One region of the Mycobacterium antarcticum genome, then DNA from elsewhere that is predicted to be linked to it. Evidence: predicted binding sites of a transcription regulator. Region 1 holds the regulator's gene; the other holds the start of a gene.
The links. Region 1 encodes HspR, which represses chaperone genes until heat shock. Its sites were predicted from a motif close to ANNTGAGTNNNNNNNACTCANNT; they were not measured.
Positions count from the first base shown of each region.

Region 1 (6,249 bases):
TCCATGATCCGCTCGCCCGCGGCGTTGCGCACCAGCACGTTGGGAATCGTGTAGCTGCTCATGCGGGCGCCCCGATTCCGAACTGCCGCTCGCGATTCGGCACGACCTGGGTGAACTGCTCGACGACGTGGTCGACGAACCCGTAGGTACGCGCCTGCTCTGCGGTGAACCAGCGATCGTGCAGCGAGTCGGTGAAGATGCGCTCGACGTCCTGCCCGGTGTCGTCGGCGATGATCCGCAGCACGGTGTCTCGGGTATGCCGCAGGTCGTCGGCCTGGACTTCCACCTCGACCGCCGAACCGGCGATGCCCGCCGAGCCCTGGTGCATCAGGATGCGCGCGTGCGGGAGCGCGAAGCGCTTGCCCCGTGTCCCCGCCGACAGCAGGAACTGACCTGCACTGCACGCCAATCCGAGCGCGAGAGTCGACACGTCGCACGGCACCAACCGCATCACGTCCCGGATGGCGAGCATCGAGGGCACCGATCCGCCCGGTGAGTGAATCCACAGCGCGATGTCCTGCTGGGCGTCCTCGGTGGCGAGCGCGAGTAGCTGTGTCGCCAGGACGGTCCCGTTGTCGTCGTCGAGCGGGCCGTCCAGCACGAGCACACGCTGACGTAGGAGGTTGTCCCGCAGTTGCTGATGGAACTGAGGCGGTTTGTCGTCGGTCATGCATCGACGATGCCTTGGCGTCAGCACCTTTCGCTGCCCACGCTGCTCTGAGCAGAACGGCCCAGCGTGCGGAACGGGTGCGGCCTCGCGAAAGTCGACGCACGTTCACCCGATCTTGTTACCTTTACCGCGATGTTGGCCGAACTGATCCCCCTGGCCCTCGTGGTCGCCCTGTCGCCGCTGTCGATCATCCCGGCGGTCCTCGTGCTGCACTCACCCCGGCCCCGGCCGACGGGGTTGGCCTTCCTGGTCGGCTGGGTCGTCGGGCTGACCGCACTCACGCAGCTCTTCGTCGAGGTATCGAACCTGCTCGGCGGGGGTCTGGACAGGCCGCCGGGATGGGCGTCGTACGTCCGCATCGTCGCGGGCGCGGCGCTCATCGCGTTCGGCGTCTACAAGTGGCTGACCCGCCACCGGGCCGAGCACGCACCGAAGTGGATGAGCGGTTTCGCGAAGATCACCCCGCCGCGCGCCTTCCTCACCGCGATGGTCCTGGTCGTCGTCAACCCGAAGGTCCTGTTCATGTGCGCCGCGGCCGGCCTGGCGATCGGCACCGAGGGCCTGGGCCGCACCGGTGCGACGCTCGGCGTGCTGTACTACGTCCTCATCGCGTCGTCCACCGTCGTGCTGCCCATCCTGGCGTATGCGGTGACCGGCGACCGGCTGGATCAGCCCTTGGCCCGACTCAAGGACTGGATGGAGGCCCAGCACGCGACTCTGGTCGCCGGGATCCTCGTCGTTCTCGGACTTCTAGTGCTGTACAAGGGGATTCACGGGCTGTAGTCGGACTCCACGGCTCAGCGCCTAAGATCGAGGGCGTGGGACTCGACGACCGTGATGCGCTTGCGACGCTGCGCGCCGCGGTCGACCCCGGGGCCGGTTCCGACGAGCTGATCCGCCGGTTCTACACCCGATGGTTCGCCATCGACACCGCGGTTCGCGATCTGTTCCCACCCGATCTGAATCATCAGCGCACCGCGTTCGCGACGGCCATGACCTGGCTCCTCGGCGAGCTGGTCGAGCAGCGCGCCGAGGAACCCGTCGCGTTCCTGGCTCAACTGGGTCGGGATCACCGCAAATACGGTGTCGTGCAACGGCATTACGACAGCATGCAGGACGCGCTGATCACTACGTTGCGCAGCCACCTGATCGACGAGTGGGACGATCGGCTCGCCGACACTGCCCAGCAGGCCGTCCAGTTGTTCGTCGGCATCATGCGGGGTGCCGCGGACGCCGAGAAGGGGCCACCGTTTCACGACGGTACGGTGATCGAACACCTGCGGGTCACCCGCGACGTCTCGGTGATCCGGTTGCAGCTGGACGATCCGCTGTACTTCCATCCCGGCCAGTACGTCACCGTCCAGGTGCCGCAATGGCCACGTCGCTGGCGGTATCTGAGCCCGTCGATCCCGGCCGACCGCGGTGGCGCCATCGAGTTCCACGTGCGCTCGGTGGCCGGCGGCATGGTCAGCACCGCCATCGTCGGCGAGACCAAGCCGGGCGACCGGTGGCGACTGTCCAACCCGCACGGCGCGATGCACGTCGACCGCGACGGCGGTGACGTGCTGATGGTGGCCGGTGGGACGGGTCTCGCCCCGCTGCGGTCGATCATCATGGACCTGAGCCGCTTCGGGGTGAACCCGCGCGTGCACCTGTTCTTCGGCGCTAGGTTCCCCTGCGATCTCTACGACTTGAAGACGCTGTGGCAGGTCGCGGCGACCAACCCGTGGCTGTCGGTGACCCCGGTGTCGGAGTACTCCACCGATCCGCCGTGGGCGGCCGATTACCCGGCCGTGACTCCGCCACGCGGTCTGCACGTCCGCCAGACCGGCACGCTGCCCGAGGTGGTGACGAGGTACGGGGCATGGGGCGACCGCCAGATCCTGGTGTGCGGCGGACCGCAGATGGTGACGGCCACGAAGGCGGCGCTGATCGCCAGGGGTGCCGATCCGCTCGGCATCCAACACGATCCACTCGCCAGTTGAGCGTGACAGAATCTCCGGATGTCCGAGTTCGAAGCCATCACGCTGACCGACCCGTCATCCTCGGTGACCGCCACCTTCGTGCCGCTGGCGGGGATGGTGGCCACGTCGCTCCGCGATGGCGACCACGAGTTTCTCGGTCAGCGCCGCGGCCTCGATGCCTACATCACCGCGGGTAAGACGATGGGCATACCAATCCTGTATCCGTGGGCAAACCGGTTGAGCGCCAGCAAGTATGGGATCAACGGCGCCGTCGTCACGCTCACGCCCGGCACCGGCGGCGTGCGGACCGACGAACACGGCGTGCCGATCCACGGCGTGCTGGCCGCCTACCCCGGCTGGCTCGTCACGGAGCGTTCGGCCCATTCCCTGACGGCCGTCCTCGACTACGGCGGCAAGCCGCGGCTGCTCGCGTCGTTCCCGTTTCCCCATGTCCTCACGCAGAAGGCGACGCTCACCGACCGCACCCTGACCATCGAGACCACGGTGATGCCGACGACCGCCGCATCAGTGCCGCTGTGCTTCGGGTACCACCCGTACCTGACGGTGCCCGGCGTCCCGCGCTCGGACTGGCTGCTGGAGACCCCGACGATGCGGCATCTACCGGTGGACAACTGGGGCATCCCGACGGGCGCGCACGAAGACTGGATCGGTTCCGCCGAACCGCTGGGTGCCGACGTGTACGACGATGGCTTCGATCAGGTGCCCGCCGGCGCGCGGTTCACCCTGTCGGGTGGCGACCGACGCGTGGAGCTCACGTTCGTCAAGGGCTACCCCGCCGCCCAACTCTTCGCGCCGAGCAGCGACGACATCGTCGCGATCGAACCGATGGCGGCGCCCACGGATGCGTTGCGCCGCGGCAATTACCGCTTCGCCGTCGCGGGCAGGCCGGAATCGGCAGTGTTCTCCGTGAAGGTCACCTAAGCGACGGCGCCTGCTACTCCTGACGCCGACGGCGGACGGATCGGGGCTGCCACACCACCAGCGCCGTGCTCTTCGGCACCACCGCGACGTCGCGCCGCTGATTGGCGCGCAGCCGATCCAACTCGTCGGCCATCTCACTCATCCGCGACCGCAAAGCCTCGACCTGATTGGTCAGCTCGATGATGCGCTTGATCCCGGCCAGGTTGACGCCCTCGTCCTGGGACAGCCGCTGCACCTCGCGGAGCAGGTCGACGTCGTGCTGGGAGTATCGGCGCCCGCCCCCCGAACTGCGCTGCGGACTGACCAGCCCGAGCCGGTCGTACGTCCGCAGCGTCTGCGCGTGCATGCCGGCGAGCTCGGCGGCCACCGAGATCAGGAAGCCGCGGGCGGTCTCCTCGTGGTTGCCGGCGCCCATCACGCGCCCGTCCATCCGGCCCGCGGGTCGAACCCGGCGGCCCGCTCCGCCTTCGCGTAGGCCTCGAGTGCCTCGGCCGCCTCACCCTCGAGGTTCGGCGGAACCGCGACCTTCACGGTGACCAACAGGTCGCCGTGACCGCCTGCGCGCTTGGGGACGCCCCTGCCCCGCACCCGCAGGATTCGACCGTCGGAGGTGCCCTTGGGTACCCGGACCCCGACCTTGCCCTCCAGCGTCGGCACGGAAAGCGTTGCGCCCAGCGCCAATTCGTGGAAGCTGACCGGTACCGTCACGGTGAGGTCGTCACCGTTGCGGCCGAACACCTTGTCCGGGCGCACGTGCACGGTCACGAACAGATCCCCCGAGGGGGCGCCGCGGAGACCGGCTTCGCCCTGACCCGCGAGGCGGATGCGCTGACCGTCTTCGACACCGGGTGGGATCCGCACGTTGATGGTGCGCGTGCGGGTCGTCACTCCCGTGCCGCGGCACTCGTCGCACGGATCCTCGATGATCGAGCCGCTGCCCCGGCATTCGGTGCACGGCTCGGAGAACCCGAAGGCGCCCTGATTGCGGTTGATGACGCCGGCGCCGTTGCAGCTCGGGCACACCTTCGGGCTGGTGCCCGGACGCGCGCCGCTGCCGTGGCAGTTGGTGCACGGCGCGGGGCTGGTCAGCCGCAGCGGCATGGCGACGCCCTTGGTGGCCTCGAGGAACGACAGTTCCGTCTCGGTCTCCAGGTCGTTGCCGCGCCGCGGACGGCTGGGCCGTGGCTGCTGTGCGCCCCGGCCGAAGAGGCCGCCGAACAGGTCGCCGATGTTGGCCCCGCCCGACTGCGGAGCGGCGTCGAACAGATCGCCGAGGTTGAATTCGGCTCCGTCGCCGCCGAATCCGCCGAAGTTACCGCCACCGCCGCCACCGCTGTATCGGCGACCGCCGCCGTTGGCGAAGAGCCGACGAGTCTCGTCGTACTCCTTGCGCTTGGCCTTGTCCAGGAGGACGTCCTTGGCCTCGCCCACGGCCTTGTACCGCTCCTCGGCCACCGGGTCGTTCGGATTGCGGTCGGGATGGTTCTCGGCCATCAACTTGCGTGCGACGGACTTGATCTCGCTGTCGCTGGCGTCGGAGGTGACGCCAAGCTCCTTGTAGAAGTCCTTCTCAACCCACTCGCGCTGAACCATGGTGCGTCACCTCCTCACCCTTCTGCATCGTCGTTCCTGCTTACTCGTCTGATTCTGAGTCGTCGTCGCCACTCTGGTCACCAACGGGGTCCGAAACCTCGTTCGTGTCGGGGGAATCGACGACGCCGACCATCGCGTGCCGGAGCACCGGGCCATCGCCGAGGCGGTAACCCTGACGCATCACCGAGCCGATCACCGGGTTGCTGCCGTCGCCCTCGTGCTGCACGGCTTCGTGCAACGACGGGTCGAACGGATCGCCCTCCACACCGAAGGGCACCAGCCCGATGGTCTGCATGGCGGCCGTGAGCTTGTCGGCGACCGACTTCAGTGGACCGGACTCCAGGTCACCGTGGCGGCGGGCACGCTCGAGGTCGTCGAGCACCGGCATCAACTGAGTGGCCGCGAAGGCCTTACCGCGTTCGGCCGCAGCCTGTTCCTGTCGCACGGAGCGCTTGCGGTAGTTGTCGTATTCCGCCTTGACGCGTTGCAGCGTGGCCTTGAGCTCGGCGGCCTCGTCGTTCGCGGGTGCCGGCTCCGGCGCCGACCCGCTGGGGGTCGACGCCGCGCCTGCATCACGCACAGCACCCGTCTCGGGATCGACGCGCCGTTTGTCGGTGATGGTCACCGGCTCGTGCGGATCGTTCTCCTGAGTCACTTGCGCTCCTGCTCGTCGTCCTCCACGACCTCCGCGTCGACCACGTTGTCGTCGGCGTTCGAGGAGCCGTCGGCCCCAGCACCTCCGCCCTGCTCGGCCTGGGTGGCCTCGTAGATCGCCTGGCCGAGGGCCTGGGACTCGACGCCGAGCTTCTCCATCGCGGACTTGATCGCCGTGATGTCGTTGCCCTCGAGGGCGGACTTCGCCTCGGTGATGGCGGACTCCACCTTGGACAGCGTCTCCTCGGGGACCTTGGAGCCGCCATCGGCCTCACGTTGTTCCTTGATGAACTTCTCGGTCTGGTAGACCAGCGCCTCGGCGTCGTTGCGGGCCGTGGCCTCTTCGCGACGCTTGCGGTCTTCATCGGCGTGTGCCTCGGCGTCCTTGATCATCCGATCGATGTCCTCCTGGGAGAGGCCGGAGCC
Region 1 is NZ_AP027291.1:5,348,121-5,354,369, forward strand. It holds gene QUE68_RS26090 (ClpP family protease) at 1-62, opposite strand, end outside; gene QUE68_RS26095 (ClpP family protease) at 59-670, opposite strand; gene QUE68_RS26100 (GAP family protein) at 803-1,453, shown strand; gene QUE68_RS26105 (FAD-binding oxidoreductase) at 1,489-2,655, shown strand; gene QUE68_RS26110 (aldose 1-epimerase) at 2,674-3,576, shown strand; gene QUE68_RS26115 (heat shock protein transcriptional repressor HspR) at 3,590-3,991, opposite strand; gene dnaJ (molecular chaperone DnaJ) at 3,991-5,169, opposite strand; gene grpE (nucleotide exchange factor GrpE) at 5,210-5,824, opposite strand; gene dnaK (molecular chaperone DnaK) at 5,821-6,249, opposite strand, start outside.

Region 2 (6,249 bases), 2.7 Mb from region 1:
CCTGTGAAGGCACTCAGCGCCATACCGCCGTCGGGCTGGGGCTTGGTGACGTAGGAGTGTTCGAACGCGGCCAGCGAGTGCGAGACCTCGTCGTCGCTCATCGCAGTGACGTAGGCGTGCAGGCTGTAGACCGAGAGGCCGCCAATGGTGAGGGCGACAACGGTTACCAGCGCCGAGACGCCGTACATCAGCTGGCGGCTGAGCGTCCGCGGACGCCACCAGGGCGAGGTGCGCTCGCGGGTCAACTGGGGGCCCGGAGTTGATATCCCACACCACGGATCGTGTGGATCATCGGCACGTGGCCGGCGTGCAGCTTCTTTCTCAGGTACGAGATGTAGAGATCGACGATGCTGGTGCGCCCACCGAACGAGTAGTTCCACACCTTCTCGAGGATCTCCTCGCGGTTCAGCGCACGACCATGGTGGCGCATGAGGTAGCGCAGCAGGTCGAACTCAGTCGTGGTGAGTTCGATGCGCTCACCACCGCGGGTGACCTCGTGGCTGGCGCCGTCGAGGACGAGGTCACCGATGCGAAGTACTTCGTCCTCCGCAGGCGTGACCTCGGCACCGCGGCGAAGCAGACCACGGAGCCGCGCGACCAATTCCTCCAGGTTGAAGGGCTTGGTCAGGTAGTCGTCGGCGCCTGCGGTGAGCCCCGTCACCCGGTCGCTGACCGAGTCCCGGGCGGTGAGGAAGAGCACCGGCGTGTACCCGGGCTGGGCACGGATGCGCTGCAGGATCTGCAGCCCGTCGACATCGGGAAGCATGATGTCGAGCACCAGGATGTCGGGATCGGTGCCGGAGAACTTGTCGATGGCCTGGCGGCCGTCGTGGGCCACCTCGACTTCCCATCCTTCGTAGCGAAGGGCCATCGTCACCAAGTTGGTGAGCGCGCGTTCGTCGTCGACGAGCAGAACCTTGATCGGTGATCCGTCGAGCCGGCGCATGGGCGGGAGCTTGCCCAGAATTGCGGACCTGGGTTGGGCACGTCGGGTCTCGGACGTCATCGTCATGCTTCCAGTCTCCCCCAGGTTGGGCCACTGCCAACAAGTTCACAGGTTCTTATTATGTTGGCTATTGGCAATGCATTTCGCTGGCTTCGCATGACGCGTGCTCATGTCCTTTACTTAGGACGTTGTCCGACAGCATCTCTGGACGGTCACCGAGGGGCGCGGTCAGCTCCCGGACAGGTAGTCGGCAGTCCGAGTCTGTGACGACCGCAACAGAACCGTTGGAGCGGGCAACATTTGCGTCTTCTATGCGTCCGACCATCTACCTTGCCGCATCGTGGATGCCATAACTACTCTCGCACTTGACAATTGATTGCGTCCGCGTCAAATGGACAAACCGCGATCACCTCCGCCAGGTTCGAGTCCGTCGACCGGCGCCCCCGATGGGAGTTCGACATCTTGCAAGGCAAACAACATCGTGATCCTGCGGATGCGGGTCGACTAAGCGCGCTCTCCGAGCGATTTGCTCCCGTAGTGCGATATGACCTGCCCGCCTCGCTGGTGGTCTTCCTCGTCGCGCTGCCACTGTCTCTGGGCATCGCGATCGCCTCCGGTGCGCCGGCGATGGCGGGTCTGATCGCCGCCGTGGTGGGTGGCGTCGTCGCGGGCGCGCTCGGCGGATCACCGCTTCAGGTCAGCGGTCCTGCGGCGGGCCTCACGGTCATCGTGGCCGGTCTGGTCGCCGAGTTCGGTTGGAAGGTGACCTGCGCCATCACCGTGGCGGCAGGTGTTCTCCAGGTGCTGTTCGGTGTGAGCCGGATCGCCCGCGCGGCCCTGGCGATTTCACCGGTCGTGGTCCACGCGATGCTCGCCGGGATCGGCCTCACGATCGTCCTACAACAAGTCCACGTATTGCTGGGCGGCGACTCACAGAGTTCGGCTTGGCGCAACGTGCTCGAACTGCCGAACCAATTGTTCGGCGCCGACCGGCCGGGTCTCATCGTCGGTGCGCTGGTCATCGTCATTCTGGTGGGGTGGCGCTGGGTACCGAAGCGCATCAACAAGATTCCGGGGCCGCTCGTCGCGATCGTCGCGGCGACCGCGGTGGCCATGGTGTTCGCGCTCGACGTCGAGCGTGTCACGCTGGATGGGTCGCTGCTCGACGCCATCGCGCTGCCGGGCCTGCCGGACGGTAACTGGGGCGCCTTCGCCACCGGTGTGCTCACCGTCGCTCTGATCGCGAGCGTCGAGAGCCTGCTGTCCGCGGTGTCGGTCGACCGGATGCAGAACGGTCCGCGCACGAACTTCGACCGCGAACTAGTCGGCCAGGGAACGGCGAACATTGCGTCCGGCGCCCTGGGCGGCCTCCCCGTCACCGGGGTCATCGTGCGGAGCTCGGCGAACGTGGCCGCCGGGGCCAAGACCCGGGCGTCGGGAATCATGCACGGCATCTGGGTGCTGGTCTTCGCTCTCCCGTTCGCGGGGCTCGTCGAGGCCGTTCCCATGGCGGCACTCGCCGGTCTGCTGATCGTGATCGGGTTCCAGTTGGTCAAACGCGCACACATCGAGACGGCCAAGCGCACGGGCGACATCGCCGTCTACGCGGTCACCATCGTCGGTGTCGTCTTCCTCAACCTCCTCGAGGGCGTGTTGATCGGCCTCGCGCTATCGATCGCGCTGACGGTGTGGCGGGTGGTCCGCACCCGGATCGTGGCCGAACCCGCCGATGACGGCACGTGGCGCGTCGTCATCGAAGGCTCGTGCAGTTTCCTGTCGCTGCCGCGGCTCACCGGTGTACTCGCCTCGGTGCCGCCGGGAACCAAGGCGACGGTCGAGCTGTCGGTGGACTTCATCGACCATGCCGCGCACGAGGCGATCGACGATTGGCGCCGCCAGCACTGCGCAGGCGGTGGCACCGTGGACATTCGCCAACTGGGCTCCGTCGAGATGGCCAGCGCACTGGATGGTCCGCCGGTGCGCGACATCCAGGCCGTCGACGTACGCGCCGGCGTCATGCCGTGGAGCTCGTGGCAGGGCGAGGTCACGAATGGTCAACGCAGTGAGGGGGATTCGTCTGCGGTGCTGAACGGGTTGGCGATCTACCAGCGTCGAACGGCATCCCACATGCGCCCCCACCTGGAGAAGCTCGCCCACGCGCAGGAGCCGGAGACGCTGTTCATCACCTGCACCGACTCGCGGATCGTGCCCAATGTCATCACGAGTAGCGGACCCGGTGACCTGTTCACGGTGCGCAACGTCGGAAACCTGGTGCCGGCCGATCATCGGGATCCGTCGGTGGAGGCTGCCATCGCGTTCGCGGTCGAGAAGCTCGACGTCTCGTCGATCGTGGTGTGTGGGCACTCCAGCTGCGGGGCAATGCACACCCTGCTCGGGGGCAAGGCGCCGCGCAGCCCCGGTGAGCAGCACCTGTCGACCTGGCTGGCGTACGGCAATCCCACCCTCGGGGCGTTCGACGGCGGCGACCACCCGGTGGCCCGCGCGGCAGCCGAGGCCGGCTTCGGTCCGGTGGATCAGTTGAGCATGGTCAATGTGGCGCTGCAGGTCGAGACCCTCGTCCGTCATCCGCTCGTCGTCGACCCGCACCGGCGAGGGACGCTCGAGGTCTTCGGGGTGTTCTACGACATCGCCAGCGCGGTCGTCCTGCGCATCACGACCACCGGCGTCGACTCCTTCGAGCTGGCGGCGAACCCCGCGTGACGCGCGTGGCCGCTAACCCTGAACGGTGGGGCGGATGGTGATGTCGCCGATCTCGACGTCGGGCGGCTGCTCGATCGCGAAGGCGATGGCTCTCGCGACGGCGTCGGCCGGGATGCCGAAGTCTTGGGTGTGGAGTTCAGTGCGGACGTACCCCGGAGAGATCGAGGTCGTGCGCACCACACCGTCGGTGGACTCTTGGCGGAGCGCCTCCATGAAGGTGCGCACGGCGTTCTTCGTCGCCGCATAGGCGGCCATCGTGGGCACGATCTTGAGGCCGGCCGTCGAGACCGTCGTGACGAAGTGGCCGCTGCCCTGGCGTTGGAACACCGGCATGGCGGCGGCGACGCCGTAGAGCACGCCGCGGAGGTTGACGTCGATCATCGTCGACCAGCCGTCGACATCGCCGTCGATCACCGGGCCAAGGTGCGCGATGCCGGCGTTGGAGACGAGCACGTCGAGCCTGCCGAACTCGTCCACCGCCCGGCTGACGAGTCGCTCCAGATCGGGTCGTCGGGTCACGTCCGTCGGCTCGACGAGCACGTGGGCACCCCGCTGCCGCAGCTCGGAGGCGAGGCGGTCCAAGCGATCGGCCCGGCGCGCTCCGAGCACCACCCTGGCTCCCCGCCCCGCCAACAGCCGGGCGGTCGCCTCCCCGATGCCGCTACTGGCTCCGGTGATCGCCACGACCTTCTCGAGCTGAACTGGTGTGGTCATCCGAACTACGACCATCGATCCCGCACCCGTATTCCCAGTCACCACAGCGCGCGGCCGCCGAGGAACCGGGGAACAAACCGCACTGGCCCAGGGTTGAGCGCATCAGGCTGAACTTTGAAGGAGTCACATGTCTGAAAGCATCGCAGTGCCCGTGCTCTTCGTCAGCGAGCCGATCGTGCTGCCCGGGATGGTCGTTCCGGTCGAACTGGACGACGCCGCCAGGACCGCGGTCGACGCCGCACAGGCCAGCGAGAGCGGCAAGCTGTTGATCGCGCCGCGCCTCGAAGACCGCTACCCCACCTACGGCGTGATCGCGTCGATCGTGCAGGTGGGCCGCATCCCCGGTGGTGGTGCCGCCGCCGTCGTCCGCGGTGAGCGTCGGGCCCACATCGGCTCCGGGACCACCGGACCCGGCGCGGCACTGTGGGTGGAGGTCACCGAGGCGACCGAGGTCGAACCGACCGACGAGACCAAGGCGCTCGCCGCCGAATACAAGAAACTCCTGCTGGCGATGCTTCAGCGCCGCGAGGCATGGCAGATCGTCGACGTGGTCAACAAGATCAGCGACCCGTCTGCGCTCGCCGACACCGCCGGCTACGCGTCGTACCTCACCGACGTCCAGAAGCGCGAGCTGCTGGAGACCGAGGACGTGGGGCAGCGGCTGCGGCTATTGATCGACGTGACCGCCGAACACCTCGCCGAGACGGAGGTGAACGACAAGATCGCCGACGACGTCCGCAGCGGCATGGAGAAGACGCAGAAGGAGTTCCTGCTGCGCCAACAGCTGGCCGCGATTCGCAAGGAGCTCGGCGAGGGCGAACCCGACGGGTCCGACGACTACCGCGCCCGTGTCGAGGCCGCCGATCTGCCCGAGAAGGTGCGCGAGGCCGCGCTGCGCGAGGTGGGCAAGCTGGAACGCTCTAGCGAGCAGAGCCCCGAGGGCGGCTGGATCCGGACCTGGTTGGACACCGTGCTCGACCTGCCGTGGAACGTCACGACCGAGGACTCGACCGATCTGGCGTCGGCCCGGGAGATCCTGGACGCCGATCACCACGGGCTCGACGACGTGAAGGATCGCATCGTCGAGTACCTGGCCGTGCGCGCCCGTCGTACCCAGCGGGGGCTGCAGGTCGTCGGGGGCCGTGGTTCGGGCGCCGTGATGGTGCTGGCCGGCCCTCCCGGCGTGGGCAAGACCTCGCTCGGTGAGAGCGTGGCGCGGGCGCTGGGCCGCAAGTTCGTGCGCGTCGCCTTGGGTGGCGTGCGCGACGAGGCGGAGATCCGCGGTCACCGGCGCACCTACGTCGGCGCGCTGCCGGGTCGGCTGGTCCGGGCGATCGGCGAGGCGGGCTCGATGAACCCCGTCGTGCTGCTGGACGAGATCGACAAGGTGGGTTCCGACTACCGCGGCGATCCGAGTGCGGCGCTGCTCGAGGTCCTGGACCCCGCGCAAAACCACACGTTCCGCGACCACTACCTGGATCTGGATCTGGACCTGTCGGACGTGGTCTTCCTGGCCACGGCCAACGTGATCGAGAACATCCCGTCGGCGCTGCTGGACCGGATGGAACTGGTGCAGATCGACGGCTACACCGAAGACGACAAGGTGGCCATCGCGCGTGACTTCCTGCTGCCGCGGCAGCGGGAGCGGGCGGCGCTGACCGCTGAGGAAGTCGAGGTGACGGATGTCGCGTTGCGGAAGATCGCGGCCGACTACACCCGCGAGCCCGGTATGCGTCAGTTCGAGCGCTTGCTGGCCAAGGCGTTGCGCAAGGCCACTACCAGGTTGGCCAAAGCTGACGAACCATTGGTGATCGATGAGCCCGATCTCGTTGACTACCTTGGCCGTCCGCGCTTCACGCCGGAGTCCG
Region 2 is NZ_AP027291.1:2,675,540-2,681,788, forward strand. It holds gene QUE68_RS13205 (sensor histidine kinase) at 1-245, opposite strand, end outside; gene QUE68_RS13210 (response regulator transcription factor) at 242-1,006, opposite strand; gene QUE68_RS13215 (SulP family inorganic anion transporter) at 1,406-3,667, shown strand; gene QUE68_RS13220 (SDR family oxidoreductase) at 3,680-4,381, opposite strand; gene lon (endopeptidase La) at 4,509-6,249, shown strand, end outside.
Region 2: a site for HspR is predicted at 4,473-4,495, ahead of lon (endopeptidase La). Genes of this name have one in related genera too.